DNA from 4 places in the Kitasatospora sp. NPDC059973 genome. Region 3 is predicted to be linked to each of the others. Evidence: riboswitches for the same ligand, from Rfam matches in the RefSeq annotation. Region 3 holds a riboswitch; each other region holds the start of a gene.
The links. A riboswitch is a leader RNA that binds a small molecule or an ion and turns the genes downstream of it on or off. The one in region 3 is predicted to bind cyclic di-AMP.

Region 1: another riboswitch for cyclic di-AMP. It lies ahead of ACFWA9_RS26755 (transglycosylase family protein); the one in region 3 lies ahead of ACFWA9_RS28225 (peptidoglycan DD-metalloendopeptidase family protein).
Region 2: another riboswitch for cyclic di-AMP. It lies ahead of ACFWA9_RS24900 (NlpC/P60 family protein); the one in region 3 lies ahead of ACFWA9_RS28225 (peptidoglycan DD-metalloendopeptidase family protein).
Region 4: another riboswitch for cyclic di-AMP. It lies ahead of ACFWA9_RS08200 (hypothetical protein); the one in region 3 lies ahead of ACFWA9_RS28225 (peptidoglycan DD-metalloendopeptidase family protein).

What each region holds. Positions count from the first base shown of each region.
Region 1 covers NZ_JBHWUI010000112.1:4,382-11,522, forward strand. The annotation lists gene ACFWA9_RS26735 (Ppx/GppA phosphatase family protein) at 218-1,159, opposite strand; gene ACFWA9_RS26740 (DUF501 domain-containing protein) at 1,156-1,821, opposite strand; gene ACFWA9_RS26745 (septum formation initiator family protein) at 1,793-2,278, opposite strand; gene eno (phosphopyruvate hydratase) at 2,422-3,708, opposite strand; gene ACFWA9_RS26755 (transglycosylase family protein) at 3,964-4,887, opposite strand; cyclic di-AMP (ydaO/yuaA leader) riboswitch at 4,893-5,065, opposite strand; gene ACFWA9_RS26760 (cytochrome P450) at 5,340-6,614, opposite strand; gene ACFWA9_RS26765 (SDR family NAD(P)-dependent oxidoreductase) at 6,773-7,141, shown strand, end outside.
Region 2 covers NZ_JBHWUI010000098.1:17,608-24,748, reverse strand. The annotation lists gene ACFWA9_RS24910 (hypothetical protein) at 1-167, opposite strand, end outside; gene ACFWA9_RS24905 (NlpC/P60 family protein) at 200-1,258, opposite strand; gene ACFWA9_RS24900 (NlpC/P60 family protein) at 1,484-2,632, opposite strand; cyclic di-AMP (ydaO/yuaA leader) riboswitch at 2,643-2,796, opposite strand; gene ACFWA9_RS24895 (NlpC/P60 family protein) at 3,120-4,163, opposite strand; gene ACFWA9_RS24890 (NYN domain-containing protein) at 4,375-5,919, opposite strand; gene ACFWA9_RS24885 (hypothetical protein) at 5,996-6,247, opposite strand; gene ACFWA9_RS24880 (rhomboid family intramembrane serine protease) at 6,450-7,141, shown strand, end outside.
Region 3 covers NZ_JBHWUI010000125.1:13-7,153, reverse strand. The annotation lists gene ACFWA9_RS28255 (NAD(P)/FAD-dependent oxidoreductase) at 1-463, opposite strand, end outside; gene ACFWA9_RS28250 (HipA family kinase) at 642-1,397, shown strand; gene ACFWA9_RS28245 (DUF3037 domain-containing protein) at 1,394-1,807, shown strand; gene ACFWA9_RS28240 (MarR family transcriptional regulator) at 1,930-2,385, shown strand; gene purB (adenylosuccinate lyase) at 2,517-3,947, shown strand; gene ACFWA9_RS28230 (MFS transporter) at 3,955-5,493, opposite strand; cyclic di-AMP (ydaO/yuaA leader) riboswitch at 5,804-5,964, shown strand; gene ACFWA9_RS28225 (peptidoglycan DD-metalloendopeptidase family protein) at 5,969-7,003, shown strand.
Region 4 covers NZ_JBHWUI010000019.1:30,133-37,273, forward strand. The annotation lists gene ACFWA9_RS08190 (alpha/beta hydrolase-fold protein) at 1-988, shown strand, start outside; gene ACFWA9_RS08195 (hypothetical protein) at 1,058-1,387, opposite strand; cyclic di-AMP (ydaO/yuaA leader) riboswitch at 1,833-1,956, shown strand; gene ACFWA9_RS08200 (hypothetical protein) at 1,961-3,232, shown strand; gene ACFWA9_RS08205 (hypothetical protein) at 3,354-3,932, opposite strand; gene ACFWA9_RS08210 (IclR family transcriptional regulator) at 4,118-4,915, opposite strand; gene aceB (malate synthase A) at 5,118-6,770, shown strand; gene ACFWA9_RS08220 (gamma-glutamylcyclotransferase) at 6,916-7,141, shown strand, end outside.

The DNA.
Region 1 (7,141 bases), on a different contig from region 3:
TTCAAACCCGCACGGGGGCGTCACCTGCGATCCAGCGGGCGACACGACGGACAGGCCTTCGGTCCCACATTTCGGACGTAGCGGACCGGTCAGCGCGACGAATGGCTGGATCGCCATGTGAAGAAATTCACGAACTTTCCCGCAGGGCCCCGGGCGCGCCCCGGCCCCGGACCCCCCGAAAGGGTTCCGGGGCCGGGGCGGTAAGCCTCGCACCGGGCTAGGAGGCGATACTCCAGGCGATGCCGTCCAGGATGTCGTGCTCGCTCACGACCAGCTCGGCGGCGCCGGTCCGCTCCATGATCTCCAGCAGCTCCAGCGCGCCGGCCGCGATGACGTCCACCCGGCCCGGGTGCATCGACGGGATGGCCGCACGCTCGGCGTGGGTGGCGGCGAGCAGCTCGGAAGCGATCCGGGCCACGTCCTCGCGGGTGATCCGCGAGTGGTGGATCCGCTCGGAGTCGTACCCGGGCAGGTCCTGGACGATCGCCGACACCGTGGTGACCGTCCCGGCCAGACCGACCAGCGTCGCCGCACCGGTCAGCGGGACGACCTCCTCGGCCTTGTCCAGCTCGGCCCGGACGTGCGCCCGCGCCTCGGCGACCTGCTCCGCCGAGGGCAGCTCGGCGCCGCCGAAGTGCCGCTCGGTCAGCCGGACGCAGCCGATGTCGACCGAGCGGGCGGCCCGGACGTCCTCGGCGCCGAGCACGAACTCGGTGGAGCCGCCGCCGAGGTCGAAGACCAGGTACGGCGCCGGGAACTGGCCGCCGGTGAGCTCCTTGGTGGCGCCGACGAAGGAGAGGTGCGCCTCCTCCTCGCCGCTCACCACCTCGGGCCCGACGCCCAGGATGTCGCGCACGCCCTTGGCGTACTCGTCACTGTTCTCGGCGTCCCGCGAGGCGCTGGTGGCCACGAAGCGGATCCGCTCCGGGGCCACCCCGAAGCCGGCGATCACCTCGGCGTACTCGCGGCAGGCCGCGAAGGTGCGGGCCAGCGCGTCCGGGTGCAGCCGGCCGGTCCGGTCCACGCCCTGACCCAGCCGGTTGATCACCATCCGGCGGTCGAGGTCGGTGATCGCCCCGGTCTCCGGATCGAGGTCGGCGACCAGCAGGCGGATCGAGTTGGTACCGCAGTCGATCGCGGCGACCCGGGTGACACTCATGCGTCGGGCTCCTCGGCATTCTCCTGCGCGGCCCGCTTGGCGGCGCGTTCGGCGGCCTTCTGCTGCTTGGCGGCGATCACGGCCTCGTGGTCCTGCTGCTTGGCGCGGTTCCTCGCGACCCGCTCGCCGGCGGCCTCGACCTCGTCGGGGGAGACGCAGGGGCCCTTGGCCCACCAGTCCTCCAGCATGCCGATCGCCTCGTCGCCGAGCGGGTTGACGCCCTCGCCGGCCGCCAGCGAGTGGCCGACCAGCACGTGCAGGCACTTCACCCGGTCCGGCATGCCGCCGGCGCTGGGGAAGCCCTCCAGCACCTCGATGGCGTCGCGGCGCGCGATGTAGTCCTCGTGCGCCTTCTGGTAGGCGGCGGCCAGCTCCGGGTCCTCGGCGAGCCGGGCGGTCTGCTCCTTCATCACGCCGTCCGCCTCCAGCGTGCCGATCAGCGAGGCGGCCTTGGGGCAGGTCAGGTAGTAGAGCGTCGGGAACGGCGTGCCGTCCGCGAGCCGGGGGGCCGTCTCCACGACGTCCGGGTTACCGCAGGGGCAGCGGTGCGCCACCGAGCGCAGGCCGCGCGGGACCCGGCCGAGCTGTGCGGCGATGGCCGCGACGTCGGTGTCGGAGACGGAGGGGTGGTTCTCAGTGGTCATGGGGGGAGCTGGCTCCAGCAGGGGCAGGGGCGGGTGAAGAGGGCGGGGCGAGAGCGGCGGTGTCGGCGGCGTCCACCGAGTCCCAGACGCTCGCGTACCAGGGCTTGGCGGCCTTGGCCGCGCCGTCGGAGGGGGCGGGCGGGACGGCGGAGGACTGGGTGGCGCCCCGGCCCGCCGGATCCACCGCGATGTACGGGGTCTCCCCCGGCATCGCGTAGTGCAGCCGGCTGCGGGCCTGCGCCTTGACGTACTCCGGGTCCTGCCAGCGGGTCTTCTCCCGGCGCAGCTGCTCGACCTGTTGCCGGGCGTGCTCGGCCTTCGCCCGCTGGGCGGAGATCTCGGAACGCTGGGAGATGAACTGCCTGGTCGGGTAGGCCAGGATCGCGACCAGGGAGCAGAGCACCAGGACGAGGACGGTCGCCCGGCTCGTGAAGCGAGGCCGGGCGGCAAAGCCCGGGATCCTCCAGCCTGCCATCTCCCGTGTCCCCTCCTGATCGCGACGGTGCCCCGCCGTCCACCCTACGGGGTGAACGGCGGGGCACCGGTCAGGCTTGCGCTACTGGGCGCGATCGGCCCTCGTGACGGGCCCGGGCCGACGACTGCTCGGCCGCGCGGCTACTACTCGGCGGCGCGGAAGCGCGGGAACGCGCCGCGGCCGGCGTACTCGGCCGCGTCGTCGAGGATCTCCTCGATGCGCAGCAGCTGGTTGTACTTGGCGACGCGCTCGGAGCGGGCCGGGGCGCCGGTCTTGATCTGGCCGCAGTTGGTGGCGACGGCGAGGTCGGCGATGGTGACGTCCTCGGTCTCACCGGAGCGGTGCGACATCATGCAGCGGTAGCCGTTGCGCTGGGCCAGCTCGACGGCGTCCAGGGTCTCGGTCAGCGAGCCGATCTGGTTCACCTTGACCAGCAGCGCGTTGGCGGTGCCGGTCTCGATGCCCTTGGCCAGGCGGGCCGGGTTGGTGACGAACAGGTCGTCGCCGACCAGCTGGACCTTGTCGCCCAGCTTGACGGTCATGGCCTTCCAGCCGTCCCAGTCCGACTCGTCCAGCGGGTCCTCGATGGAGACCAGCGGGTACGCGGCGACGAGCTCGGCGTAGTACTCGATGAGCTCGGCGGCGGAGAGCGCCTTGCCCTCGAACTGGTAGGCACCGTCCTGGTAGAACTCGGAGGCGGCGACGTCCAGGGCGAGCGCGATGTCCCGGCCGGGCACGTAACCGGCCTTCTGGATGGCCTCGGTGATGAGGTCGAGGGCCTCGCGGTTGCTGTCCAGGTTCGGCGCGAAGCCGCCCTCGTCGCCGAGGCCGGTGGACAGGCCGCGCTCCTTCAGCACGCCCTTGAGGGTGTGGTAGACCTCGACGCCCCAGCGGACGGCCTCGGAGAAGGACTCCGCGCCGATCGGAGCGATCATGAACTCCTGGATGTCGACGTTGGAGTCCGCGTGCGAGCCACCGTTGAGGATGTTCATCATCGGGACGGGCAGGACGTGGGCGTTCGGGCCGCCCAGGTAGCGGAACAGCGGCAGGTCGCTGGCCTCGGAGGCGGCGTGCGCCACGGCGAGCGAGACGCCCAGGATCGCGTTGGCGCCGAGCGAGGACTTGTCCGGCGTGGCGTCCAGGTCGAGCATGGCCTGGTCGATCAGGCGCTGCTCGGTGGCGTCGTAGCCGACCAGCTCGGGGCCGATCTGCTCGATGACGGCCAGGACGGCCTTCTCCACGCCCTTGCCGAAGTAGCGGTTCTTGTCACCGTCGCGAAGCTCCAGCGCCTCGAAGGCACCGGTGGAGGCACCCGACGGGACAGCGGCACGGCCGGTGCTGCCGTCGTCGAGGCCGACCTCGACCTCGACCGTGGGGTTGCCACGCGAGTCGAGAATCTCACGGGCTACGACGACATCGATGGACGGCACGAGGCATCTCCTAGCGGAAGCAGGTTCGGCTGACGATGGGTGCTGTCGGCCGGATGGTTGCGGAGTCGTTACGACCAGAGCCTAACCGCACGGGCTCCCGGGACCACGTCGACCTCGGTCCCGTCTCAGCGTGTGGCCGGGCTACCCACCGGTAGTTCACCTGGTTGTCCCACGAAATGCGGCCGGATGCGGACGAAGGGGGCCGAACCGGCCCCCTTCGTGGCGTCACCGCACGGGGAGTCACCACACGGGCGGTCAGCCGAGGTCGAGCTGCTGGCCCGGGAGGATCAGGTTGGGGTCGGTGCCGACGGTGCCGCGGTTGCCGTCGTACAGCGTCTGCCAGCCGCCGTCGACGCCCTGGGCGGCGGCGATCGTCGACAGGGTGTCACCGGACTGGACGGTGTAGCCGTGCCCGGTGCGCTGCTGGGCGGCGGGAGCGGCCGCGGCCGGGGCGCCGTGGGCGGCGGGGCGGCTGTCCTGGCCCGCGTACCCGCTCGCCTGCTGGGCGGCCTGCTGACCGGCGTACTGCTGGTAGACGCTCTGGTGGCTGGTCCAGTACCAGGCGCCGTCGCTCTGGTACCAGAAGACCTTCGCGTCGGCGTCCCAGCCGGGCTGGCCGGCGAAGCCCGGAGCCCGGTCGTCCTGCTGGGCGGGCTGCTGGGCGGCGGGCTTCGGGGCCTGCTGCTGGGCCGGCTTCTGCGCGGGCTTCTGCGCCGGCTTCGGCGCGGGCTTCGACTGGGCCGGCTTGGCGGCGGCCGTCGGCTCGGCGTCCGAGGAGGTGTCGACCGAGGCCGCGGCCCCGCCCTTGGCCAGGCCCGCCTTCTGGGAGCAGACCGGCCAGGCGCCCGGCCCCTGCGAGGCGAGGACCTTCTCGGCGACCGAGATCTGCTGCGCCCGGCTGGCCTGGTGGGCCTGCGGCGCGTACGAGGTGCCGCCGAACGCCTTCCAGGTGCTGGAGGTGAACTGGAGGCCGCCGTAGAAGCCGTTGCCGGTGTTGATGCCCCAGTTGCCGCCGCTCTCGCACTGGGCGACCGCGTCCCAGGTCGAGGCCGGGGCGGCCGAGGCGCCGGTGGCGGTGAGGAGCGGCAGGGCGAGTCCGACGCCGGCCACGCCGGCAACGGCGATGGCCTTCTCGGTCTGGGTGCGACGACGGTGACGGCCGGTTCCGACGAAGAGCATGGGGAAGTCCCTCTCCGCACGCCTGCGAGGTGAGCTGTCGGGTTCGGACCGGGAGGTGGCCCGGCCGCACGACGCGGACGCCTTCTGTCCGCGCGGGCGGCTTCACCCCAAGCCGTGGGGGACGGCAACAAACCTGGTTCCCCCGCCCCTGCCCAAGGGTTCTGGTCGGTTTCCCGTAACGCGGCGGGCAGGATTCGGCGTTCCGCGCACGAGGTCCGCAGCTGCGAACTCCAGGGAGGGTAGACAGATCCTCACATCAATAACAAGCTCATATCGCAGGTATCACACATAAATTACGGCGCGTGGCCGATCGCCTACCAACGACAGGGCTATGTCCGGTTTGATGCTGATTCATACCCGCCACCAGGGCGTGTCGGCGACACTCCGTCAGCGTGTCGAGGTCTCGGCACGACGAGATCGAGACACCGCCGGGGGCCGCCGGACGGATTTGCTCAGAGCCCGTCCACCGGTGCCGCGGAGGGCTTCTCGGGGGTGAATTCCACCGGGAGATCGCGCAGTCCACGCATGATCAGGCCACCGCGCCAGCGGAGCTCCTCCGGGCTTGCGGCGAGTCGCAGATCGGGCAACCGGGTGAGCAGGGTGGTGAGCGCCGCGCGCCCCTCCAACCGGGCCAGCGGAGCACCGATGCAGTAGTGGATGCCGTGCCCGAAGCCGAGGTGCGGGTTGTCCGTCCGGGCCAGGTCGAGGGTGTTCTCGTCGGCGAACCGCGCCGGGTCCCGGTCCGCCGCCGCGAGCACCACCAGCACCGGATCGCCGACCGGGATGTCCACGCCGCCGATGGTCAGCGGGCTGGTCGCGAACCGCCAGGTGGCGAGCTCCACCGGACCGTCGTAGCGCAGGAGTTCCTCGATACCGGTCTCCAGCAGCGCGGTCTCACCGCAGGCGATCGAGTCCTGGAGCAGCGCCCGCTGCCCGGGGTTGCGCAGCAGGGCGTAGGTGCCGTTGCCGATCAGGTTCACGGTCGTCTCGAACCCGGCGAAGAGGAGGATGAAGGCCATCGCCGCGGCCTCGTTCTCGGTCAGGTGCTCACCGTGGTCGCTGGCCCGGATCAGCCCCGAGATGAGGTCGTCGCCGGGATCGGCCCGCTTGCGGTGGATCAGCTCCGCCAGGTAGGCGCGCATCCGCTTGACGGCGCGTCCCACCCCGCCGCGCTGCCCGCTGCCGTGGCGGATCATCATGCCCGCCCAGTCCCGGAAGTCGTCCTGGTCCTCGGCCGGCACGCCGAGCAGGTCGCAGATCGCGTAGATCGGCAGCGGGAAGGCGAACTCGTGGATCAGGTCCGCCGAGCCGCGCTCCGCGAAGCCGTCGATCAGCCGGTCGGTGAGCTGCTGCACCCGGGGCTCGAACTCCGCCACCCGGCGCGGCGTGAACGCCTTCGAGACCAGCCGGCGCAGCCGGGTGTGGTCCGGCGGGTCGATGTTCAGCAGGTGGGTCATCAGATTGGCCTGGCGCTCGCCGGGGATGCCGACCCGGCCGCTGCGGTGGGCGTGCCCGCTGTGATGGGCCGGGTTCTTCGAGAGCCGGCTGTCGGCGAGCGCCTGCCGGGCGTCCGCGTACCTGGTCACCAGCCAGGCCTCGACCCCGCTCGGCAGGGTGGTGCGGTGCACCGGTTCGTGCTCCCGCAGCCACGCGTACGCCGGGTACGGGTCGGCGGCGAACTCCCAGGTGAAGAGCGGCGGGCGGGCTGAATCGGGCTGAACTGGCATGTGTCGACCGTATCCGGTGGGGAACCCCGGCGCGGCAGGCGTGAGCCTGGTCACCTGAGGGGTAATCCCTGTTGCGGAGGGTCAGGACCTGCCTACGATCCTCCGCAAGCAAAATGCGTGGGCGCCGGTGCGGAGCCGCCCACAGGGAGGAGCGCACCATGCGGGTCACCGGGGCAGTCGTGGTCATCGCCGTACTCGCCGGCGGGTCGGGAGCCGGCCTCGCCCGCCGGTTCACCGCCGCGGGCGCCTCCGGCGTCCTCATCGCCGACCAGCAGGTCGGCATCGCCGAGGACCTCGCCACCGAACTCGACCGGCCGGGCTGCCCGGTCGTCGGCGTCTGCGGCGACATCCGCCGCCCGAGCGACATCGCCGCCCTGGTCGACACCACCGAGAAGCACCTCGGCCCGATCGACCTGTTCTGCGTCGCCGGGCCGGGCGGCGAGCGCGTCGTCTCCCTCGCCGAGCTGCCGGACCACCTCGACCTGGAGCGGCTGGCCGAACTGCTCGCCCTGGTCGGCGAGGCGATC
Region 2 (7,141 bases), on a different contig from region 3:
GTCAGCGTCCGGGCCCGCTCGGCCAGCAGCGCGGCCACCTCGGCCCGCTGGTCCGCCACCGCGGCCACGGAGGCCGCCGGAGCCGCCCGGGGCAGTGACAGCTGGGCCAGTCCGCCCGCCGCGAGCAGCAGGGCCCCGCGCCGGGACAGTGCGCGGCGGCGTGTCACGGCATCGGCGGGAGGGGTCGGGACGGGCCGGCTCAGAGCCGGATCACCTCCGCGACGGGCATCGCGTTGACGCTCTCGTAGCGGACCTTGGCGCCCGGGTAGGGGGCGTGCACGATCACCCCGCCGCCGGCGTACATGCCGACGTGGTGCCTGTCCCGGTAGAAGATCACCAGGTCTCCCGGTCGCGCGTCGGAGATGCTGACCCGCTGGCCGGCGTACGCCTGGGCCTGCGAGGTGCGCGGCAGGGTCACTCCGGCCTGCCGCCAGCTCCAGTACATCAGACCGGAACAGTCGAACGCGCGGGGCCCGGCGGATCCGTACACATAGGGCGAACCGATCATCCGCACGGCGGCGGCCAGCGCGGCCGCGCCGCGTTCGGAGGCGGGCGGGGCCGTGCCCAGGTCGAGGCGGTCGGTGCCGCGGGTGGCCCGCTGCTCGGCCTCGCGGGCGTCCTGGGCCACCATCCGGGCCCGCTCGCCCGCCCCCAGGCTGTTGAGCAGCCGCTGCGCCTTGGCCAGCCGCTGCTGGATCTGCTGCTTGCTCTCGGCCAGGGCCCGGCGGGTCTCCTCCAGCTCGGAGAGCTTCATCGAGGCCTCCGTCCGGCGCTGGTCGAGCCGGCGCTGACGGGCCACCACCTCGTGCAGCGTCTCGTTCTGCCGCTCGGCGGCCTGGTCCAGGCTGCGGGCCCTGGAGAGGTAGCCCTCCGGGTCGGTGGAGAGCATCAGCTGGACGGTCTGCGCCATCCCGCCGCCCCGGTACTCGGCGCCGGCCACGGTGGCGAGGTCGCCGCGGAGCTCGTTGAGCTCGCCCTGGGCGACGGCGACCTGCTGCTGGAGCGTGCCGGTCTCGTGCTGGAGGCGCTGCTGGACGTCCAGTGCGGCGTTGTACTTCTCCGAGGCCTGCTCGGCCTCGTCGTACAGCTGTTCCACCTGCGCCTTGACGTCCTTGCGGTTCGACGGCCCGTCCGGCGTGCCCGGGGCGGCCTGGGCGGCACCCCCCGTGGCCACCCCCAGCGCGGTGGTGGCCGCGGCGGTCAGCACCAGCGCACGGGCGAACGCGCCCGGCAGGGGGGAACGGCGGTGCACGGCCATACGACGGTAACTCCGATCCTGCGACCCGGCCCCGCCGCCGCACCGGTGCGGGCGGCTGTCGAGCGGGAGTCCGGTGGCAGACGTTAGCGAGTCCGGGCGAGCGAGTCCAAACCCCTCCCAACCCGAATATTTGACCCGCAATCGGACATCAGCACGGCCCGGCACGAAAGCCGCAGGCCCGGCCTCCCGCGAGGGGAGACCGGGCCTGCGGGAGCAGACGTCGGATCAGACGCGCACGATGGCCGAGATCGGCAGCATGCTGGCGGTCTCGTACCGGACGTTCGCGCCGGGCTTCGGCGCGTGGATGACCTGGCCGCCACCGACGTAGAGCGCGACGTGGCTGCGGTCCGCACGGTAGATGATCAGGTCGCCGGGCTGGGCGTTGGCGATGTTGGTGCCCACGTTGGTACCGGCGGTGGCCTGGGACTGCGAGGTGCGCGGCAGCGACACGTCTGCCTGGGCGTAGGCCCAGCTGGTCAGGCCGGAGCAGTCGAAGGAGCTCGGACCGGCCGCGCCGTAGACGTACGGGGCGCCCAGCTTGCTCTCCGCGGCGGCGATCGCGGCGGCGGCGCGCGAGCCGTTTGCGGCGGGCGCGGACGGCGCGGCGGCGGCGGGCTTGGCGGCCGGCGAGGACGGGGCGGGCAGCTGGTCGCGGGTGTTGTCGCGGGAGGCGCGGTCGGCGTCCGCCTTGGCCTTGGCCTCGGCCTTGGCGGCGTCCGCCTTGGCCTTCGCCTCGGCGGCGGCCTTCTCCTCGGCCGCGCGCATCGCCTGGCGCTCCTGCTCGGACAGCGAGTTGTACAGGTCCTGGGCCTTGGCCAGCTTGCCCTGGACCTCCTCCTTGGAGGCCTTCAGCTGCTGGGTGGTGGCTTCGAGCTCGCCGAGCTTGCCCTGGGCCTCGTTGCGGTCCTGGTCGAGCCTGCGCTGCTGCTCCTGGAGGTCCTTCAGCGCACCGGACTGCGTGCTGCCGGCCTGGTTGATGGCACCGGCCTGGCTGAGGAAGCTGTCCGGGCTGGACGAGAGCATCAGCTGCACGGTCGGCGATATGCCGCCGTTGCGGTACTGCTCGCCGGCGATCTCGGCGAGACCGCCCTGGGCCTCGGTCACCGCGGCCTGCTGACGGGCCACCTTGTCCTGCAGCTCACCGACCTGCTTCTGCAGCTCCTGCTGCTTGGCCTGGGCGCCGTTGAGCTTCTCGGTGGCCTGCTCGGCCTGCTCGTTGAGCTGGTCGATCTGCTCCTTGACCTGATCCTTGGTCGGCGTCGGGTCGGCGTGGGCGCCGGACTGCGCGGAGAGCGCGACCGCCGCGGCGGCGACACCGGTCAGAATCGAGACCCGGGCACGGCCGGCGGGCTTGGGACGACGATGGGACGCCACGAAGGCGGACTCCTTCTTCCTACGTCCGCCTACCGGGTGAGCTGACGGGTTCGGGCCGGAAGCGTGCCCTACGACGCCTCACCGACCGCACGACGGTCGACCTGGCGCCGATTCACCCCGGAGGAACATGGTTCCCCGGCTCCGTTCCACAGCGCCCCCGACTACTGGACTCCCCGTCGGGCAGATGCTCTGCCCCGCTGCTTCACGAACTCGGCGGTAAACCTCCGCCGCCACCCCTGCTGGGTGATCGACTGTGCGGTGGTTCGAGGCATGACCCTAGTAACAGAACCGTGATCCGTTCAAATCCTTGTCAGAAAAATGCCGGAAGAATATCCAAGTTCATTTGTGAATATGACCGGGTGTGATCACGCGCCCACATGGAGCTGATCGTTTGTCATGATGCGGCCGCAGACACCGACGCCACCCCCGGTTCCGGGGGTGGCGCGGATCACAGGGCCGGATCCCGGCCCGTGGGCATGTCGGTCCGTCAGACCCGGCGGATCGCGTTGATCGGCATCGCGTCGGCCTTCATCACCTTCACCACGTCACCGGTGTGCGGCGCGTGGACCACCATCCCGTTGCCGATGTACATCCCGACGTGGCTGCGGTCCGGGCGGTAGATGATGAGGTCGCCCGGCTGGGCGTCGGCCAGCGAGGCCACCTTCGAGCCGTAGTTGGCCTGCGCCTGCGAGGTGCGCGGCAGCGAGACGCCGGCCTTCGCGTACGACCAGACCATCAGACCGGAGCAGTCGAAGGAGTTCGGGCCGACCGCGCTCCAGACGTACGGCGAACCCTGCTTGCTCATCGCGTTGGCGACGGCCTGCCCGGCGAAGCCGCTGCCCTGCGGCAGGCTGCTCAGGTCGGTGCGCTCGCTGCCGCGCGAGGCCCGGTCGGCCTGCTGCTGGGCGGCCTTCAGCGCGGCCCGGTCGGCGGCGCTGAGCGAGTTCAGCAGGTCCTGGGCTTCCTTGAGCTTCTTGTTGACCTCGGCCTTGGACTGGTTCAGGTCCTTGGTCGTGCTGTCCAGCGAGGCGAGGACGGCGGCCGCCTCGGCCTTCTGCTGGTCCAGCCGGCGCTGCTGGTCCTGCAGGCCCTTGAGCGCCTCGGTCTGGCTGGAGCTGGCCTGCTGGACGCTGGCGGCCTTGTCCAGGTAGCCGGACGGGTCGGAGGCGAGCATCAGCTGGACGGACGGGTCGATGCCGCCGGTCCGGTACTGCTCGGCCGCCACCTCGGCCAGCCCGCCCTGAAGCTGGGTCATCTGGTCCTGGCCGCGAGCCACCTGGTCCTGGAGCTGGTCCGCCTGCTTGCGCAGCTGGTCCGCCCGCTCCTTGGCACCGTTGAACTTCTCGGTGGCCTGCTCGGCCTCCTCCTGCAGCTGGTCGACCTGCGCCTTCACGTCCTCCTTCTTGGGGGACGGGCTGGGCGCGGCGTGGGCGCTGACCTGGGCCGAGAGGGCGACCGCGGTCGCAGCGGCAGCGGTCAGCACGGTGACCCGTGCACGGCTCGACTGCTTGGGACGGCGGTGGGTGGCCAAGTGACCGGCTCCTTCTTCCAACGGACTCACCCGAACGAGTGAGAATCCGGAAAATAGGTTTGACGCCAGACCCTAGTGAAGATCCACGCTTTGCGCCACTCCCCCGATGGCGTGAACTCCCGCCCCCCGCCATGACTTCACGGGATCCACACATCCCCGCAAACCGGGCGCTGACCAGGCGTCATCTCCTGCCGGCCGGCCCCGGCCGAGCTCAGGGCCGGGCCAGTCGGTTCAGCAGCAGCACCGAGGCTACAGGGCGCGCGCCCGCCTTCCGCACGCCCTCCGCGACCTCCCGGTCGGTGGAGACCACCACCACCGGCCGGCCCTGCGGCTCGGCCCGCACCAGGCGGCGGATCAGTTCGTCGGCGGTCTCCCCGGTCCGGCTGAACCGCACCCGGACCCCGCGCGGCGGCGCCAGGATCACCGGCACGTCGAGGTCCTGGCCGTCGAACACGCAGGTCACCTCCGCCTGCGTGCGCTGGGCCAGCATCGCCAGCCCGCCCAGCAGCCGGATCCGCTGCTGCTCCAGCGGGAGCGCGGGGTAGCCGGTCTTGGTCACGTTGTAGCCGTCCACCACCAGGTGGACCTGCGGGATCGCCAGCAGCTGGTCCAGCAGCGCCGGGTCGTCCTCGGCCAGCCCGCGCCGCGCCACGTCGTTCGGCGAGGCCGAACCCGGCACCACCGCCTCGACCAGGTCGGCCGGGCGGATCTGGGAGACCGGCAGGGCCAGCTCCCGCTGGAGCCCCTGCGCCGACTGCAGCACGGTGTCCAGCAGCAGCCGCAGCCGCATGTCCTCGACGCTGCGCCCCTCGCGGGCCGAACGGCGGCCCTGCTCGGCGGCGTTCTCCAGCTCGGAGATCCGGTGCCGCAGCCGCCGCGCCTCGCTCTCGGCGGCGCCGCGCTCGACGCCCGTCTGCGCCTTCAGGGCCTCCAGCTCCCCGGTGACCCGGCGCGTCTCGGCCTGGGCCCGCCGGGTGTCGCTCTCCAGCGAACGCACCTTCTTGCGCAGCGACTCCACCTCCTTGCGGACGTCCTCCGACTCGGCCCGCTGCCGGTCCAGGTCCGCCCGGGCGGCGGCGCGCACCTCGGCCAGCTCCGCCTGCAGCTTCTCGGCCAGCCGGGCCGCCTCGGCCGCCGCGCCCTCGGCGCCGGCCCGCTCCGCCTCCTCGCCGGCCTCGACGACCAGGCGGCTCCAGCCCGCCGACCGGACCAGGTAGGCGGCGGCCGCCACGTCCATCGGATCGGCGGCGCCCGGCACGCTGCCCGACTCCAGCGCCCGGACCAGGTCCGGCTGCCCGAGCCGCAGCCGCTCCGCTATCCGCACCCGGAACGCCGGCTCGGACTCCAGCGCCGCGGCGAGCGCGGTGGCGGCGTACTTGGCCCGGCGCGCCGGGGTGAACTTGGCGTACGGGCGCAGCGTCTGCGGCAGCTCCGCGACCGGCAGCCCGCCGAGCGCGTCGGCGGCGAGGCCCACCACACGCCGGCGCACCCCCTCGGGCAGCGGCCGGTCGAGCTTCTCGGCCGCGCGGGCTGCCGCCGGCTCCTCACCGCCGGAGCCGCCGGCCTCCTCGCCGTCGACCTCCTCGGCGGGGGCGCCGGTGCCGGGCGCGGCGGCCTCGACCGCGTCCGGTGCCTGCGCGTCCACAGCGGGCTGCCGCCCCTGCGGCCCGGCGGGCTCCTGCGCTGCGTCCACCACGTCCTCGGCTCCGATCCTCGCCAGCGGGGTACGGCCGTCGGCCGTACCCCTGGTCGTCACGCTCCGTGCGCTCTGTCTGTATTGTCCCGCGCGGCGGACGGCCGTGCCGCGCACCGTCCACCGCGCGGGGCGGGCATCAAGCCTGCTCGGCGGCCTCGGCGCCCGGACGGGCCACCAGTTCGACCTGGTCCACCGCGTTGCACCAGCGGCAGCGCACCGACTCGATGGTCTCGCTGTGCACCTCGGTCTCCTCCACCTTGGACTCGCCGGCCAGGTCGAAGTGCAGGAACTCGGTCACCCGGGCGGTGCGGGTGACGTCGAAGCGGGTCAGGTTGCCGCACAGGGTGCAGCGCCAACGCGTCTCTGCGGTCAGGGCGGGGACGGTCATCGGGGGTCCTCTCGGGTGGTCCCTGGGTGGGCTCAGGCGCTCCCCCCGGAGCCCCGGCATCGGCGGCGGGAGGCGGGATTGCCCGCCCCAAGCCTATTGCCTGGGGCAACCACCCCGGCCACCGGTCACGGCGATCGCGGGGGTGGTCCACCTGCCGTACAGCGCGGTGTCGCCCGGGCCCGACGGAGGGATGCTTGGTCGCATGGCGATCCCGGTCCTCGACCACACCGGCGCGCGGGACGGCCCCCCGGCCGCGCCCGTCCCGGCCGTCAGCTACGCGCTGATCGCGCTGAACGTGCTGGTCTTCCTGCTCGGCCCGGCGGCCGGGCTCAACCCGCTGTACGGCCGCGGGCAGGACCGGGTCTGCGCGGAGCAGCGGTACGAGCAGCGCTGGGGCGCCGTCCCGGCCGAACTGCTGGCCGGACGGCCGCTGAGCGCCGAACAGGTGGCCGAGGCCCCCGACCCGGTGCCGGGCTGCCCGGCCGCCCCGACCCCCGGCAAGCACCCGGCGATGTCCGTCCTCAGCGGGCTCTTCGTCCACGCCGGCTGGCTGCACCTGCTGGGCAACCTGCTCTTCCTCCAGGTCTTCGGCCCCACCGTGGAGGCCCGCTTCGGCCGGGCCCGGTTCGCCCTCTTCTACCTGGCGGCCGGCTCGCTGGCCACCTACGGCTTCGCGCTGGCCGAGGCGCACTCGGCGGACTCCACCCGGGTCCTGATCGGCGCCTCGGGGGCGATCGCCGGCGTGCTCGGCGCCTACCTGCGCCTGCACCCGCGGGCCCGGGTGACCACCCTCGTCCCGCTGCTGCTCTTCCTGCCCCTGCGGTTCCCGGCCTGGCTGGTGCTCGGCCTCTGGTTCGCGCTCCAGTGGTGGTCGGTGCACTCGGCGGGGCCGGG
Region 3 (7,141 bases):
GGTCCAGGGTGGCGGAGGCGAGGTCGAGTTGGGCGATGACGTGGTCGCGGACGTAGGTCGCCTCGGCGAGCGTCTTCATGCCGCGCGCGTAGTCGGTCAGGCCCGGGATGTCGAAGGTGCGGGTCACGCTGCCGGGCGCGAGCACCAGGTAGTCGTACTTCTGCGCGACGACCTCGTCGGTGATCTTGCGGACCACGCAGACCTTCGAACGCGGGTCGACGCCGATCGCGCCGCCGGGGACGATGTGGGTGCGGCGCAGCGTCCGGCGGAGCGAGACCGCGACCGACTGCGGGGTCAGCACCCCGGCCGCCACGTGCGGGAGCAGCGGCAGATAGAGCTGATAGCTGAACGGCGTGACCAGCGAGATCTCCGCCTCCGAGGGCGTGAGCTTGCGTTCGAGCCGGCGAGCGCACTCCAGTCCGGCGAAGCCACCGCCCACGATCAGGATCCGAGCTCGTTCCATCGTTCATCCCTTACAGTGCAGTTCGCAGTTCGTACCGTGCAAGGTCCCCACTACTCTGAGCCACACTCGCACGGCGGAGCGGGCGCTGCCACCGGACGGCGCGGATGGCGCAGGCCCGCGCCGGGCGGGGACGGCACGCGGCGCCCGGTCCGCGCATATGCCCGATAGGCTGTCCGGCGTGCTCCCCGAGGTGACGGCGGTCCGTTATGTGACGCCACTGCGAGAAGGCGGCTCGATGCCGGGCCTGGTCGAGGCCGACGACCGGCGGTTGTACGCCCTGAAATGGGTCGGCGCCGCGCAGGGCCGCAAAGCGCTGGTGGCGGAGGTGCTGGCCGGTGAGCTGGGCCGCCGGCTCGGGCTGCCGGTACCGGAGTTGGTCACCGTGGACCTCGACCCGGTGCTGGCCCGCAGCGAGCCGGACCCGCAGATCCAGGACCAGATGCGGGCCAGCGGCGGCCGCAACCTCGGGATGGCCTTCGTCAGCGGGGCGCTCAACTTCGACCCGCTCTGCTTCGAGGTGGACGCCGGGCTGGCCGGGCAGGTGCTCTGGTTCGACGCCCTGATCGGCAACGTCGACCGCTCGTGGCGCAACCCCAACCTGCTGGTGGCCACCGGCGGGCTGCGGCTGATCGACCACGGCGCCAGCCTGATCTTCCATCACCACTGGGCGGGCGCGGCCGGCTGGATCCGCCGCCCGTACGACGCCTCCGACCACGCGCTGTTGCGCGCGGAGCCCGATCTGGTGGCCGCGGACAAGGCGCTCGCGCCGCTCGCCGAGGCGGCGGTGGAGGCGGCGGTGGCGCGGATCCCGGACGTCTGGCTGGCGGACGAGCCGGGCTTCGACTCGCCCGAGGCGGTGCGCGCCGCGTACCGCTCCCAGCTGACCGGGCGACTGGCCGGTCCGCGTGACTGGCTGCCGGAGGTCTCCGCATGAGCGAGTCCGTGACGCCGGCCCCGCCGGCCGTCGAGCTGCACGACTACGAGTACGCGGTGATCCGGGCGGTGCCCCGGGTCGAGCGCGGCGAGTGCGTCAACGTCGGGGTGCTGCTGTACTGCCGGCAGAGCGCGCACCTGGGCGCCCGGACCCATCTGGACCAGGCCCGGCTGCTGGCGCTCGACCCGGTGGCGGACGTCGCCGGGGTGCGGCGGGCGCTGCACGGGATCGAGGCGGTCTGCGCGGGCGGGCCCGCGGCCGGTCCGGCGGCGGGCGACAGTCCGGGGCAGCGGTTCCGCTGGCTGACGGCGCCGCGCAGTGCCATCGTCCAGCCGGGACCGGTGCACACCGGGCTGACCGGTGACCCGGAGGCCGAGCTGCGGCGGCTCTTCGACCAGCTGGTGCTCTGAGGGCGACCGGTCGGGTGCCCGGGGGCCGTCCGGGGGCCCTTCCGGGGCCGAGCGGTTGACCTGCGGACTTTTGCCCCGGTCAAAGCTTGAGTTGGTGAAGCACTCGGTCGTACGCTGGCCCCATGGGTTCGACAGCGACGACGACCGTACCGACCAACGCCGAGTTGATGGAGGCGTTGGCCGCCGTCGGCGCCGCCTACTTCCAGGACTTCGCGGGAGCCGCGGCCCGGCACGGCCTCTCCTCCTCCCAGGCGAAGGCCCTCGGTGCGGTGCAGGAGCCGGTGCCGATGCGCGCGCTGGCCGGCCGGCTGGGCTGCGACGCCTCCAACGTGACGGGGATCGTCGACCGGCTGGAGTCGCTCGGCCTGGCCAACCGCGAGGCGGCGGCCGGTGACCGGCGGGTCAAGATCGTGGTGATCACCGAGCAGGGCCGCGAGATCCTCGGGCTGATCCGCGGCGAGATGAGCCGTACCCACCAGGCCTTCGAGGCGATGACGGACGAGCAGCGGATCTCGCTGCACTCGATCTGCGCGCAGGTGCTGCCGGTCCTCGCCGGGCGCTCGCCCGGCACGGTGTAGCGGCACGGCGGCACGGCGGCACGGCGGCACGGCAGCACAGCGGTACGGCGATCGGCCGGGGCGGGCGCGGGAGGCGGCAGCGCCCGGTCCGCCGCCGCTCGCGCTGACCTCGGCTGTTAGGCTTGCGAAGCGTGAGCGCGAAGCCCCAGATCCCCAATGTCCTGGCCTCCCGGTACGCCTCGGCGACCCTGGCCCAGCTGTGGTCCCCCGAGCACAAGGTGGTCCTTGAGCGCCACCTGTGGCTCGCCGTCCTGAAGGCCCAGCAGGACCTCGGCGTGGAGGTGCCCGCAGGCGCCGTCGCCGACTACGAGCGGGTGATCGACCAGGTCGACCTCGGTTCGATCGCCGCCCGCGAGCGGGTCACCCGGCACGACGTGAAGGCGCGGATCGAGGAGTTCAGCGACCTCGCCGGCCACGAGCAGATCCACAAGGGCATGACCTCCCGGGACCTGACCGAGAACGTCGAGCAGCTGCAGATCCGCCAGTCGCTGGAGCACGTCCGCGACCGCACGGTCGCCGTGCTGGTCCGCCTGGGCCGGCTCGCCGCCCAGCACTCCGAGCTGGTCATGGCCGGCCGGTCGCACAACGTCGCCGCGCAGGCCACCACCCTGGGCAAGCGCTTCGCGACCGTCGCCGACGAGGTGCTGGTCGCCTTCCGCCGGCTGGAGGAGCTGATCGCCCGCTACCCGCTGCGCGGGATCAAGGGCCCGGTCGGCACCGCCCAGGACATGCTGGACCTGCTCGGCGGCGACACCGACAAGCTCGCCGAGCTGGAGCGCCGGGTGGCCGGTCACCTCGGCTTCGACCACGTGCTGACCAGCGTCGGCCAGGTCTACCCGCGCTCGCTGGACTTCGAGGTGCTCACCGCCCTCGTCCAGCTCTCGGCCGGGCCGTCCAGCCTGGCCAAGACGATCCGCCTGATGGCCGGCCACGAGCTGGTCACCGAGGGGTTCAAGGAGGGCCAGGTCGGCTCCTCCGCGATGCCGCACAAGATGAACACCCGCTCCTGCGAGCGCGTCAACGGCCTGGCCGTCATCCTGCGCGGGTACGCCTCGATGACCGCCGAGCTGGGCGGCGACCAGTGGAACGAGGGCGACGTCTCCTGCTCGGTGGTCCGCCGGGTCGCGCTGCCGGACGCCTTCTTCGCCTTCGACGGCCTGCTGGAGACCTTCCTGACCGTCCTCGACGAGTTCGGCGCCTTCCCCGCCGTGATCGAGGCCGAGCTGGACCGCTACCTGCCGTTCCTGGCCACCACCAAGGTGCTGATGGGCGCGGTGCGGGCGGGCGTCGGCCGGGAGACCGGGCACGAGGTCATCAAGGAGCACGCCGTCGCCTCGGCGCTGGCGATGCGGGCCGGCGCGCGGGAGAACGAGCTGCTGGACCGGCTGGCGGCGGACGCGCGGATCCCGCTGGACCGGGCCGGGCTGGACGCGCTGCTGGCCGACCGGCTCTCCTTCACCGGCGCGGCCGGTGCCCAGGTCGCCGAGGTGGTCCGCCAGGTCGAGGCCGTCGCGGCCGCCTACCCCGAGGCCGCCAAGTACGCCCCGGGCGACATCCTCTGACGTTGCCTCAGGCCTTCGTGGGCCCCGCCGCCGATCCGGTGGCGGGGCCTTCGCCGTGTCCGGCGGCGGCATGGCCCGGATCCAGCGGAGGGGCGGTGCCGCAGGCGTAGGTGCAGTCCGGCTCGGCGACCGGGTGGTCCTCGGGGGCCAGCACGTTGCCCCGGACGGTGGTGAACGCCGTCATCGCGCCGGTGACCAGCAGCCCGGCGCAGATCAGCATCGCGGTCCGGAAGGCGGAGTCCACCGCGGCCGGCACCCGGTAGGCCTCGCCGCTGAGCCCGGCCAGCGCCGGCAGGGCGGCCACCGCGAGCAGCCCGGCCGCGCGGGCGGCGGCGTTGTTGACGCCGCTGGCGATCCCGGCATGCCGGACCTCCACCGCCGCGAGCACCGTCGCGGTCAGCGGCGCGACCAGCAGGACCATCCCGCAGCCCATCACGGTGGCGGCCGGCAGCACGTCCGTCCAGTACGAGGCGTCGGAGCCGATCCGCAGCATCAGCAGGACCCCCGTCGCGCAGAGCAGCGGCCCCACGGTGAGCGGGAGGCGCGGGCCGATCCGCTTGCCGAGCCGGCCGGCCCGGGCGGACAGCGCGAGCATCAGCACGGTGATCGGCAGCAGGGCGAGCCCGGAGACCAGTGGGGAGAAGCCGGAGACGATCTGCAGCTGGACGACCAGGAGGAAGAAGACGCCGCTGAACGCCGCGTAGACGCAGAGGGTGACCAGGTTCACCGCGGTGAACAGGCGGGAGGAGAAGAGGCCGAGCGGCAGCATCGGCTCCGGGACGCGGCGTTCGACCATCACGAAGGCCGTGCCCAGCAGCAGGCCGGCCGCGCCGGACACCCACACCACGGCCGAGAGCCCGTCGCCCGCCGCGGTCAGCGCGTAGGTGACCGAGCCCAGCGCGAACGCGGCCAGCGCCGCGCCGAGGACGTCGAACCGGCCGGTCGCGCTCTCGTCCCGGCTCTCCGGGACGTGCCGGGAGGCAACCGCGACCACCAGGGCGGCGAGCGGGACGTTCAACAGGAAGATCCACCGCCAGCCGGGGCCGTCCACCAGCCAGCCGCCGAGGAACGGGCCGATCGCGGCGGACACCCCGCCGAGGCCGGACCAGAGGCCGACCGCCGCCGAGCGGTCGTCAGGGTGGAACACCGCCTGGAGCATCGCCAGCGAGCCGGGGGTGAGCAGCGCCCCGCCGACGCCCTGCACCGCGCGGGCGGCGACCAGCACCTCGATGGTGGGGGCCGCGGCGCAGGCCGCCGAGGCGGCGGCGAACCAGAGCACGCCGATCAGGAAGACGCGGCGCCGGCCGTAGCGGTCACCGAGCGCGCCGCCGAGCAGGATCAGGCCGGCCAGGGTGAGCAGATAGGCGTTGAGCGTCCATTGCAGGGCGGCGAGCGGAGCGCCGAGATCGGTGCCGATCCGGGGCAGTGCGACGTTGACGACGGTGCCGTCGAGCATCGCCATGCTGGAGCCGAGCACCGTCGCCAGTAGTACCCAGCGGCCCTGCGCGGTGCCCAGGCGCAGGGTGCCGGCCTCGGAGGTGGCCACCGCCTGATCGTGCGCCCCGGGAGGCGACGTGACAAGGGTCACCGGGGGTGTGTCGGCGGATGGCTTTCCGTAGGCGATCGCATGCGTACGGACACCGAAATCGGCGGAGCGTGGTGGATCAGTGGCACGCGGTGAATCGATTGTGCACATACTGTGCAGCCGATCATTCGGAGTGTCACGGCCTTCCCGGTAGTGGTTGTCGATTCAAGAGATCGACATTGCTTCGCCCGGGCGGATGAGTTTTAGTTCAGCGACCGCCCGGCATTGGACCGGGTGGCCACCGGGTGGAACGCCTAGTCCTGCCGCTGCCCGGTGGTACGAACCGAACTCTGTACGGCAGGAGCGGGGGACCCAAAGGTAAGTCGCCGGACCGGAATTCACGGTCCGGCTTGGGGTGAAGCCGCGCTATGCGGCCGGGCAACTCCAGCCCGAACCCGACAGCTCACCTCGCAGGCGTCGGAGAGGACAGTTCGCCATGCCCGCACAGGCTCGTCGTATCACCCTGCCCCGCGCCGCCCGCATCGGCATCGCCACCGCCGTGACCGGCGCCGCTTTCGCCCTCCCGCTGGTGACCACCATCAGCGCCCAGGCCCACACCGCCCCGGCCGCCAAGCCCGCCCAGACCTCCACCTGGACCGGCGCCACCAGCGTCGACGCCGCGCCGGCCGCTGCCGCGCAGCCGGCCGCCGAGGCCGCCAAGCCGGCCGCCGCGCCGGCCGAGGAGAGCTACAAGGTCGTCGGCGGGGACACCCTGTCGAAGATCGCCGACGCCAAGCAGGTCGAGGGTGGCTGGAAGGCCCTCTACGACCACAACCGCTCGGTCGTCGGTGCCAACCCGAACCTCATCTTCCCGGGTCAGCAGCTCGCGCTGGGTGCCAAGGCCGCCGCCGCTCCGGCCGCCGCCGAGGCCGCCAAGCCCGCCGCCCCGGCCGCCAAGCCGCAGGTCTCGCAGGACGCGCAGAAGCCGGCCGCCCAGCACGCCGCCCCGAAGCCGGTCCAGGCCGCCAAGCCCGCCGAGGCCCCGGCCGCCAAGCCGGCCGCCCCCGCCGCGAAGCCGGCCGCTCCGGCCGCCCCCGCGGCGCCGGCCGCCGCGGCCAGCACCTCGGGCTTCGTCGCCCCCCTCGCCAACCCGAAGCTCGGCACCGCCTACGGCGTGGCCGGCTCGATGTGGGCCTCCGGTCACCACACCGGTGCCGACTTCGTCGCCTCCACCGGCACCCCGCTGCGCGCCGTCGGCGCCGGCACCGTGGTGAAGGCCGGCAACGGCGGCGCCTACGGCAACGAGGTCGAGATCAAGCTCGCCGACGGCCACTACGCCGAGTACGCGCACCTGTCCTCGATCGGTGTGAAGATCGGTCAGACCGTCACCGCCGGCCAGCAGATCGGCCTCTCGGGTGCCACCGGCAACGTGACCGGCCCGCACCTGCACTTCGAGATCCGCACCGGCTCGGAGTACGGCTCGGACATCGACCCGATCGCCTACCTGCGGGCGCACGGCGTCTCCCTCTGACCTGAGGTCGGACTTCCGCTGGGTGCGGGGCGTACGACCTCCCGGGATGGTCATGTCGGGTGACCGCTCGACCGGGTGATCGCCGCACCGTCAGCGGATCATGGGCGCGGGACACGCCCTGGCCGGCCCGGCTCGCGA
Region 4 (7,141 bases), on a different contig from region 3:
GCTCGCCGCGCTGGGCCTGGTGGCCAACAACTACTTCGCCTTCTACAGCAGTTGGGACGATCTGCTCGGCACCGGCGACAACGGCCCGGTCGTCATCCAGAACAAGGCGGACGCCTCCGGGCGCCTCCAGGTGGAGACCATCGGGCACGCGTCGGTCCAGGGCGGCGGGGCGCTCGGTCGCGACCCCAAGCAGTCCGGCGAGATCCGCGAGGTCCGGATCGACGGCGCCGGCACCCGGCTCTCCACCGACGGGTACGTCTACCTGCCGCCGCAGTACTTCCAGCCGGAGTACGCGCAGAAGCAGTTCCCGGCGGTGATCGTGAGCACCGGCTTCCCCGGGATCGCGAAGAACCTGGTGACCCGGCTGAACTACCCGGGCGCGGCGCTCAAGCTGCTCCAGGAGGGTCGGATGCAGCCGACCGTGATGGTGCTGATGCGCCCCTCGCCCGCACTCCCGCAGGACACCGAGTGCGAGGACATCCCGGGCGGCGCGCAGTCGGAGACGTACTTCACCAAGGACGTCCCGGCCGCGATCCAGGCGACCTACCGGGTCTCCTCGGACCCGCAGGCCTGGGGCTTCATGGGCAACTCGACCGGCGGCTACTGCGCCCTCAAGCTCGCCATGCGGCACCCGGAGGTCTTCCCGACCGCCGTCTCGCTCTCCGGCTACTACCAGGCCGCCGACGACCCGACCACCGGCGACCTCTTCCGGGGCAGCCAGCAGCGTCGCAACGAGGCGGACCTGATGTGGCGGCTGAAGAACCTGCCGCAGCCCGAGGTGTCCGTCCTGCTGGCCGGGACCAGGGAGGGCGACGGCGACTACCGCCGGGACACCGAGGCCTTCGTGGCGGCCGCGCACGCGCCCATGAAGGTCTCCTACAGCATGATGAAGACCGGCGGCCACAACTTCGAGACCTGGAGCAGGCTGCTGCCGTCCTCGCTGGAGTGGCTCTCCCAGCACCTCAAGGTGCCGAGCCACACGGTCTGACCACCGCCGGGCCCGCCCGCCCGGCCAGCACGCCCGGATACCAGCGCGCCCGGCGGCCCCGGACCGGTCTCAGGCCACCGGCTCCAGCGTCCCGGTGTGCAGCTCGCCGACCCGGCCGCCCTCGCCCTCGTACGTCCAGAACGCGCGCACCGTCAGCCTGCCGAGGTCCATCACGTGGCTGACGGTGATGCCGCTCTGCTCGGTCCAGCTGACGAAGTACAGCTCCGGCCCGATCTCGGCGATGTGCAGCGCGACGTCCTCCCACTGGCCCGCCGACTCGCCGAGGCCCTCCCAGCGCAGCCGCTTGCCGTCGGGCGAGTAGGCGTTGCGGAAGGCCGCGCCGTTGTCGACCTGGAAGAGGTAGGTACGGCCGGCGAAGGCGGGCAGGGGCGCGGTCATGGCGGAGCGGGTCCTCGTCTCTCGTCTGTGCGGTACGGCTGGACTCCCAACCTATCCGACCGGCCGACCTTCGCGGCGGACATGCGGGCACCCGGCCACGGAGCGGACACCGGGCCGGCGCCGCGCCCACCCCGGCCGGACCTCCGCCACCCGCTCGCCGGCCCGCCGCCGACCCCCTCGGCCGCCCCGGCCGCCGTCCCGCCCCCGCCCCAGGCCCCGCCCCGCCCCGCCTCCAACTGATCAACTTCCCCGGTGACTTGATCCACTCCGGACGGCTCCCACTGTGAGCTGCGCGACAACACCCCCTGTCGGCTTGTCGACATTCGAGCGGCCTGCCTAGCATGCACGAGTCCGTCTTCGCGGACCCCGCCGTCGGGACGCCGAGTCCTGTCCACCCGCCGGTCGGCAGTCGAGCACCGCAGCGGACGGGAGCGGGGGACCCAGGTCAGTGCCCGGCCCACGCGCCCGCGCGTGCGGACCGAGGCTAGGGGTGAAGCCGCTCCCACAGGCGGCCGGGCAACCTCAGCCCGAACCCGACAGCTCACCTCGCAGGCGTCTACAGAGGACACCGCCATGCAGAAGCCTGCCCGGCGCGCGACGCCGCGCCACGCCCGCCCCTCCCACCGAGGCTGCAAGGCCGCCTTCGCCGCCACCGGAGCGCTCGCCATCAGCGGCGCCGGCCTGCTCGGCGTCCCGGCGCTCACCGGCGCCCAGGCGGCCACCGCGCCGACCGTCACCCAGGACCGGCTCGCCCCGGCCACCATGGTCGCGGGCAAGGCCACCACGGCCGCGCTGACCGTCCACTCCTCGTCCTGCTTCACGGCCAGGACCGTCGGGGTCGGCGTCCGCGACGCGGCCGGGCGCAACCTCGACTTCCCCGGCAACGTCTCCAACGCGCAGATCTGCCCCAGCGGCCTGTCGATCACCACCGGTGCCCGCACCCTGCCCGCCGGGACGTACACCCAGTTCGGCTTCTGGCAGGACCTCGGCGGTGCCTGGCACAACCTGCCCTCGCGCCAGCTCGCGGTCTCCGACGCGACCGTCGCGCCCACCCCGAGCCCGACCGCCACCCCCAAGCCCACCCCGACGCCGACGTCGACGCCCACCCCGACGCCCACCGCGACCGCCACCCCGTCGACCCCGGCCACCGGCGCCCCGGTCGCCGGGAAGTCGCTGACCTGGTCGGACGAGTTCAACGGCCCGATCGCCTACGGTTCGCGCTGGACGGGCGACAAGAGCAGCGCCTACCACTACGGCAACCACAACCCGGACGACAACAAGCTCGACTGGTTGAACAAGAACAACGTCTCGGTGGCCGGCGGCGTTGCCACCTTCACCGCCAAGCCGGGCGCCAACACGCTGGAGAACGGCAAGAAGTCCTGGGACACCGGGCTGCTCACCACCGAGTACTCCAGCGAGGGCTTCCAGGTGAAGACCGGCGACTACGCCGAGACCCGGGTCAAGCTCCCCGCCGGTACGGGCGCCTGGCCGGCCCTGTGGACCTGGAAGAACGGCAACGGGGAGATCGACTCCTTCGAGTACCACCCCGACAACCCGAACCTGCTGGAGCTGACCAACCACGTCAACCCGGGCCACCTGTACTACACCGACGCCAAGGCGATCGCGAAGGACGGCTGGGTCACCATCGGCACCCACTACGGCGCCACCTCGGTCGACTGGTACGTCAACGGCACGAAGGTGTTCTCGGACGGCAAGGGCGTCGGCGCCAACTGGTCCGCGTACCTGATCCTCAACCTGTCCCTGAGCGCCGGGCAGTACCACGCCGCGCCGCAGGGTACGGCCCCGATCACCTTCGCCGCGGACTACGTCCGGGTCTACCGCTAGGCCCCGTCCCGCCGGGGGCCCGCCGGGCGTGATCGCCGGGCCGGGCCCGGGGCGGAACGACCCGGGCCGTACCGTGCTGGGCCGTCCTGGCCCAGCACGGTACGGCCCGGGCCGGCCCGGTTCAGCTCCGGGCGGTCTGCACCACCGGGATCTCGAACGGCTGCTTGTTGTTCGCCTCGTTCCGGTCGTCGTCGCTGCGCACCGCGACCCAGCCTCCGGTCAGAGTGCCGGGTGCCGGGAGGTCGGCCGCCAGCCGTACCGGGATCAGCGCCGTGGCGCTCCGGAACTTCGGCAGCCCGGCCGGGAAGACACAGCGCACCCGGTGGCCGTTCTGGAACACGGAGCAGTCTTCCGGGAAGAACGGGCCCTCGGGGGTCACACCCTCCGGCAGGGTGATCACCACGGTGAACGGCGAGGCCGTCCGGTCCGGGCCGAGATTGCCGATGAAGGCGTGCACCGTGGTGGTGCCGCCGGGCGCGGCGGCGTCCGGGTCGATCCGGACCACCTGGAGGTCGGAGTCGGACGGGGCCGGTGCCGCGGCGGGCACCTTGGCCGGCGCCGTGGCCCCGGCGCCGGCCGCCGGGTCCGGCTCGGCCACCGGGCAGGTGGCCCACGCGGGCCCGGCGGCCAGCGCCGTCACCGCGCACCCCACCGTCAGTGCCCTGCCGAGGAAACTGCGAACGGACCTTCTGTGCGACATCGTCGCTCACCCTGCCCTCTGCGTTCCGGCGGCCGGCACCGTCGCGGGCCGCGTCCGCACCAGCGTGACCGACCCGCCCGCCGCCGCCGGGACGCCCCGCCCTCGGGCCGCTCGAACGGGCGAACCCCCGTTGGGGGAGCCGGGTGGTCCGACGACCCGTACGGACGAACTCCGGTGACGGCGGGTCAGGGGGCGAGGACCTGCCCCAGCCGGGCCGCGATCTGGTGCATCACGGGGACGAGCGAGGCCGCGCCGGCCTGCTCCTCCAGCGCCCGGATCCGGGCCACCGGGCCGGAGACGGAGAGCGCCGTCGGTGTCGGCGCGCCGGGTACCGCGAGCGCGATGCAGCGCACCCCGATCTCCTGCTCCTGGTCGTCCACCACGTAGCCGCGCTCACGCGCCTGCGCCAACTGGACCAGCAGCTCCTGCGGGTCGGTCACGGTGTAGGAGGTGTGCGCCGGCAGCGGGTTCGGGCCGAGCACGGCCCGCGCCTCCTCCTCGGGCAACTGGGCCAGCAGCGCCTTGCCGACGCCCGTGCAGTGCGGCTGCACCCGGCGGCCGACCTCGGTGAACATCCGCATCGAGCGCCGCGACTGCACCTGCCCGACGTACACCACCTCGCCGCCCTCCAGCACGGCCAGGTTCGCCGTCTCGCCGGTGGCCTCCATCAGTTCGGCCAGGTAGGGGCGGGCCCAGCTGCCGAGCAGTCGCCCGGCCGTCTCGCCGAGCCGGATCAGTCGGGGGCCCAGGGTGTAGCGGCGCGCGGTGTCCTGGCGGACATAGCCCTGCTGCACGAGGGTACGAACCAGGCGGTGGATGGTGGGCATCGGCAGCCCGGAGGAGGTGGAGAGCTCACTGAGCGTCGCCACGCCGCCGGAGTCGGCCAGCGCCTCCAGCAGCAGGAAGGCGCGCTCGACGGACTGCACGCCGCCGCTCGCGCGGTCCGGACCCGTCGTCGATGCTGTGTCGGGGGTCGCAACCACCGGCGTTCCCTTCGCTGTCGGGGGAGGAGTAGAGTCCCAGCGATCACCTCAACAAACCGTTGAAATTCTGTATCGCGGAAACTAGTCTCCACCTTACAGAATCGAACCCTCCGACAGGTGGGGTTTCCCCTCGGTTCAGATCAAGGACGTTCCCACCGGAACTGCCTTCGCCATGCTCAACCGTCTTAGGAGTGTCCTGCTCATGGCTACAGATCAGGGACCCGCCGGCGCCTCCCCCGCCGCTCCGGTCGTCACTGTCGCCGGTCCGCGAGTCCACCGGGCCGAGGAGGTGCTCACTCCGGAGGCGGTCGCCTTCGTCGTCGGCCTCCACCGCGCGTTCGAGGACCGCCGGCAGGAGCTCCTGGTGCGCCGCAGGACCCGCCGTGCCGAGATCGCCGAGGCCGGCACCCTGGACTTCCTCCCCGAGACGGCCGCCGTGCGGGCGGGCGACTGGACGGTGGCCGAGGCCCCCCGCGCCCTCCAGGACCGCCGGGTCGAGATCACCGGCCCCACCGACCGCAAGATGGTCATCAACGCCCTCAACTCCGGCGCCCGGGTCTGGCTGGCGGACTTCGAGGACGCCACCTCGCCGACCTGGGAGAACGTGGTCGGCGGCCAGATCAACCTGATCGACGCCTTCGAGGGCCGGATCGACTTCACCTCCTCGGCCGGCAAGGCCTACACCCTCAGGCCGGCCGCCGAGCTGGCCACCGTCGTGGTCCGCCCGCGCGGCTGGCACCTGGACGAGAACCACCTGCTGGTCGACGGCCGGCCGGTCGCCGGGGCCTTCCTCGACTTCGGCCTCTACTTCTTCCACAACGCGGCGCGGCTGCTCGCGCGCGGCGCGGAGGACCCGAACTCCGGCCCCTACTTCTACCTCCCGAAGACGGAGAGCCACCTGGAGGCCCGGCTCTGGAACGACGTCTTCACCCACGCCCAGGCGGCGCTCGGCATCCCGCACGGCACCGTCCGGGCCACCGTGCTGATCGAGACCATCACCGCGGCGTTCGAGATGGAGGAGATCCTCTACGAGCTGCGGGACCACGCCGCCGGGCTCAACGCCGGCCGCTGGGACTACCTGTTCTCGATCGTCAAGAACTTCCGCGACGCCGGCGAGCACTACATCCTGCCGGACCGCAACTCCGTCACCATGGCCTCCCCGTTCATGGCCGCCTACACCCGGCTGCTGGTGCAGACCTGCCACCGGCGCGGCGCGCACGCGATCGGCGGGATGGCCGCCTTCATCCCCAGCCGCCGCGACCCCGAGGTCAACGCGGCCGCGCTGGAGAAGGTCAGGGCCGACAAGGACCGCGAGGCCGGCCACGGCTTCGACGGCTCCTGGGTCGCCCACCCGGACCTCGTCCCGGTCGCCCGTGCCTGCTTCGACGCCGTCCTCGGCGAGCGCCCGAACCAGAAGGACGACCCGGGCCCGGCCGAGCCCGTCACGGCCGCCCAGCTGCTCGACATCGCCGGCGCCGGCGGCCACTGCACCCACGCCGGCCTGCACAACGCCGTCCAGGTCGGGGTCCGCTACATCGAGGCGTGGCTGCGCGGCCTCGGTGCCGTCGCCATCTTCAACATGATGGAGGACGCCGCCACCGCCGAGATCTCCCGCTCGCAGATCTGGCAGTGGATCCACAACGGCGTGGTGCTCTCCGACACGGGCGAGAAGGCCACCGCCGACCTGGTGCGCCGTCTGGTGGCCGAGGAGCTCGCCGCGCTCCGGGCCGAGCTGGGCGACGAGGCCTACGCCGGTGGGCGCTGGCGCGAGGCCGCCAAGCTCTTCGAACAGGTCGCCCTGGCCGAGGAGTTCGCGGACTTCCTGACCCTGCCCGCGCTGCCCCTGCTGGGCTGAGTCCAATCTATCCGCGCGTGCGCCCGCTGCCGCCTGCCGGCTTGTAGCAGTCGCCGCGCCCCATTGCTCCGTTCCGTACGGCGACGAATCCAGCTGTCCTCATCGTCGCCGTGCGGAACGGCCGTTTCCGGAGGCATCGATCCCTGTGGCACGCATCTTCTTCAACGGCCAGGCCATGGTCGGCGGCCCCTTCCACCCCTCGGTGGCCGACGCGCTGGTCGGCCCGGTCCGCACCGCGCCGGGCTACCGCTTCTTCTCCATCCGGGACGTCTGCCCCGGACTGCTCGCCGACCCGTCCGTCGACACCGCCATCGAGGGCGAGCTGTACGACATCACCCTCGAACACCTGCGTGACGTGATCCTCCCCGGCG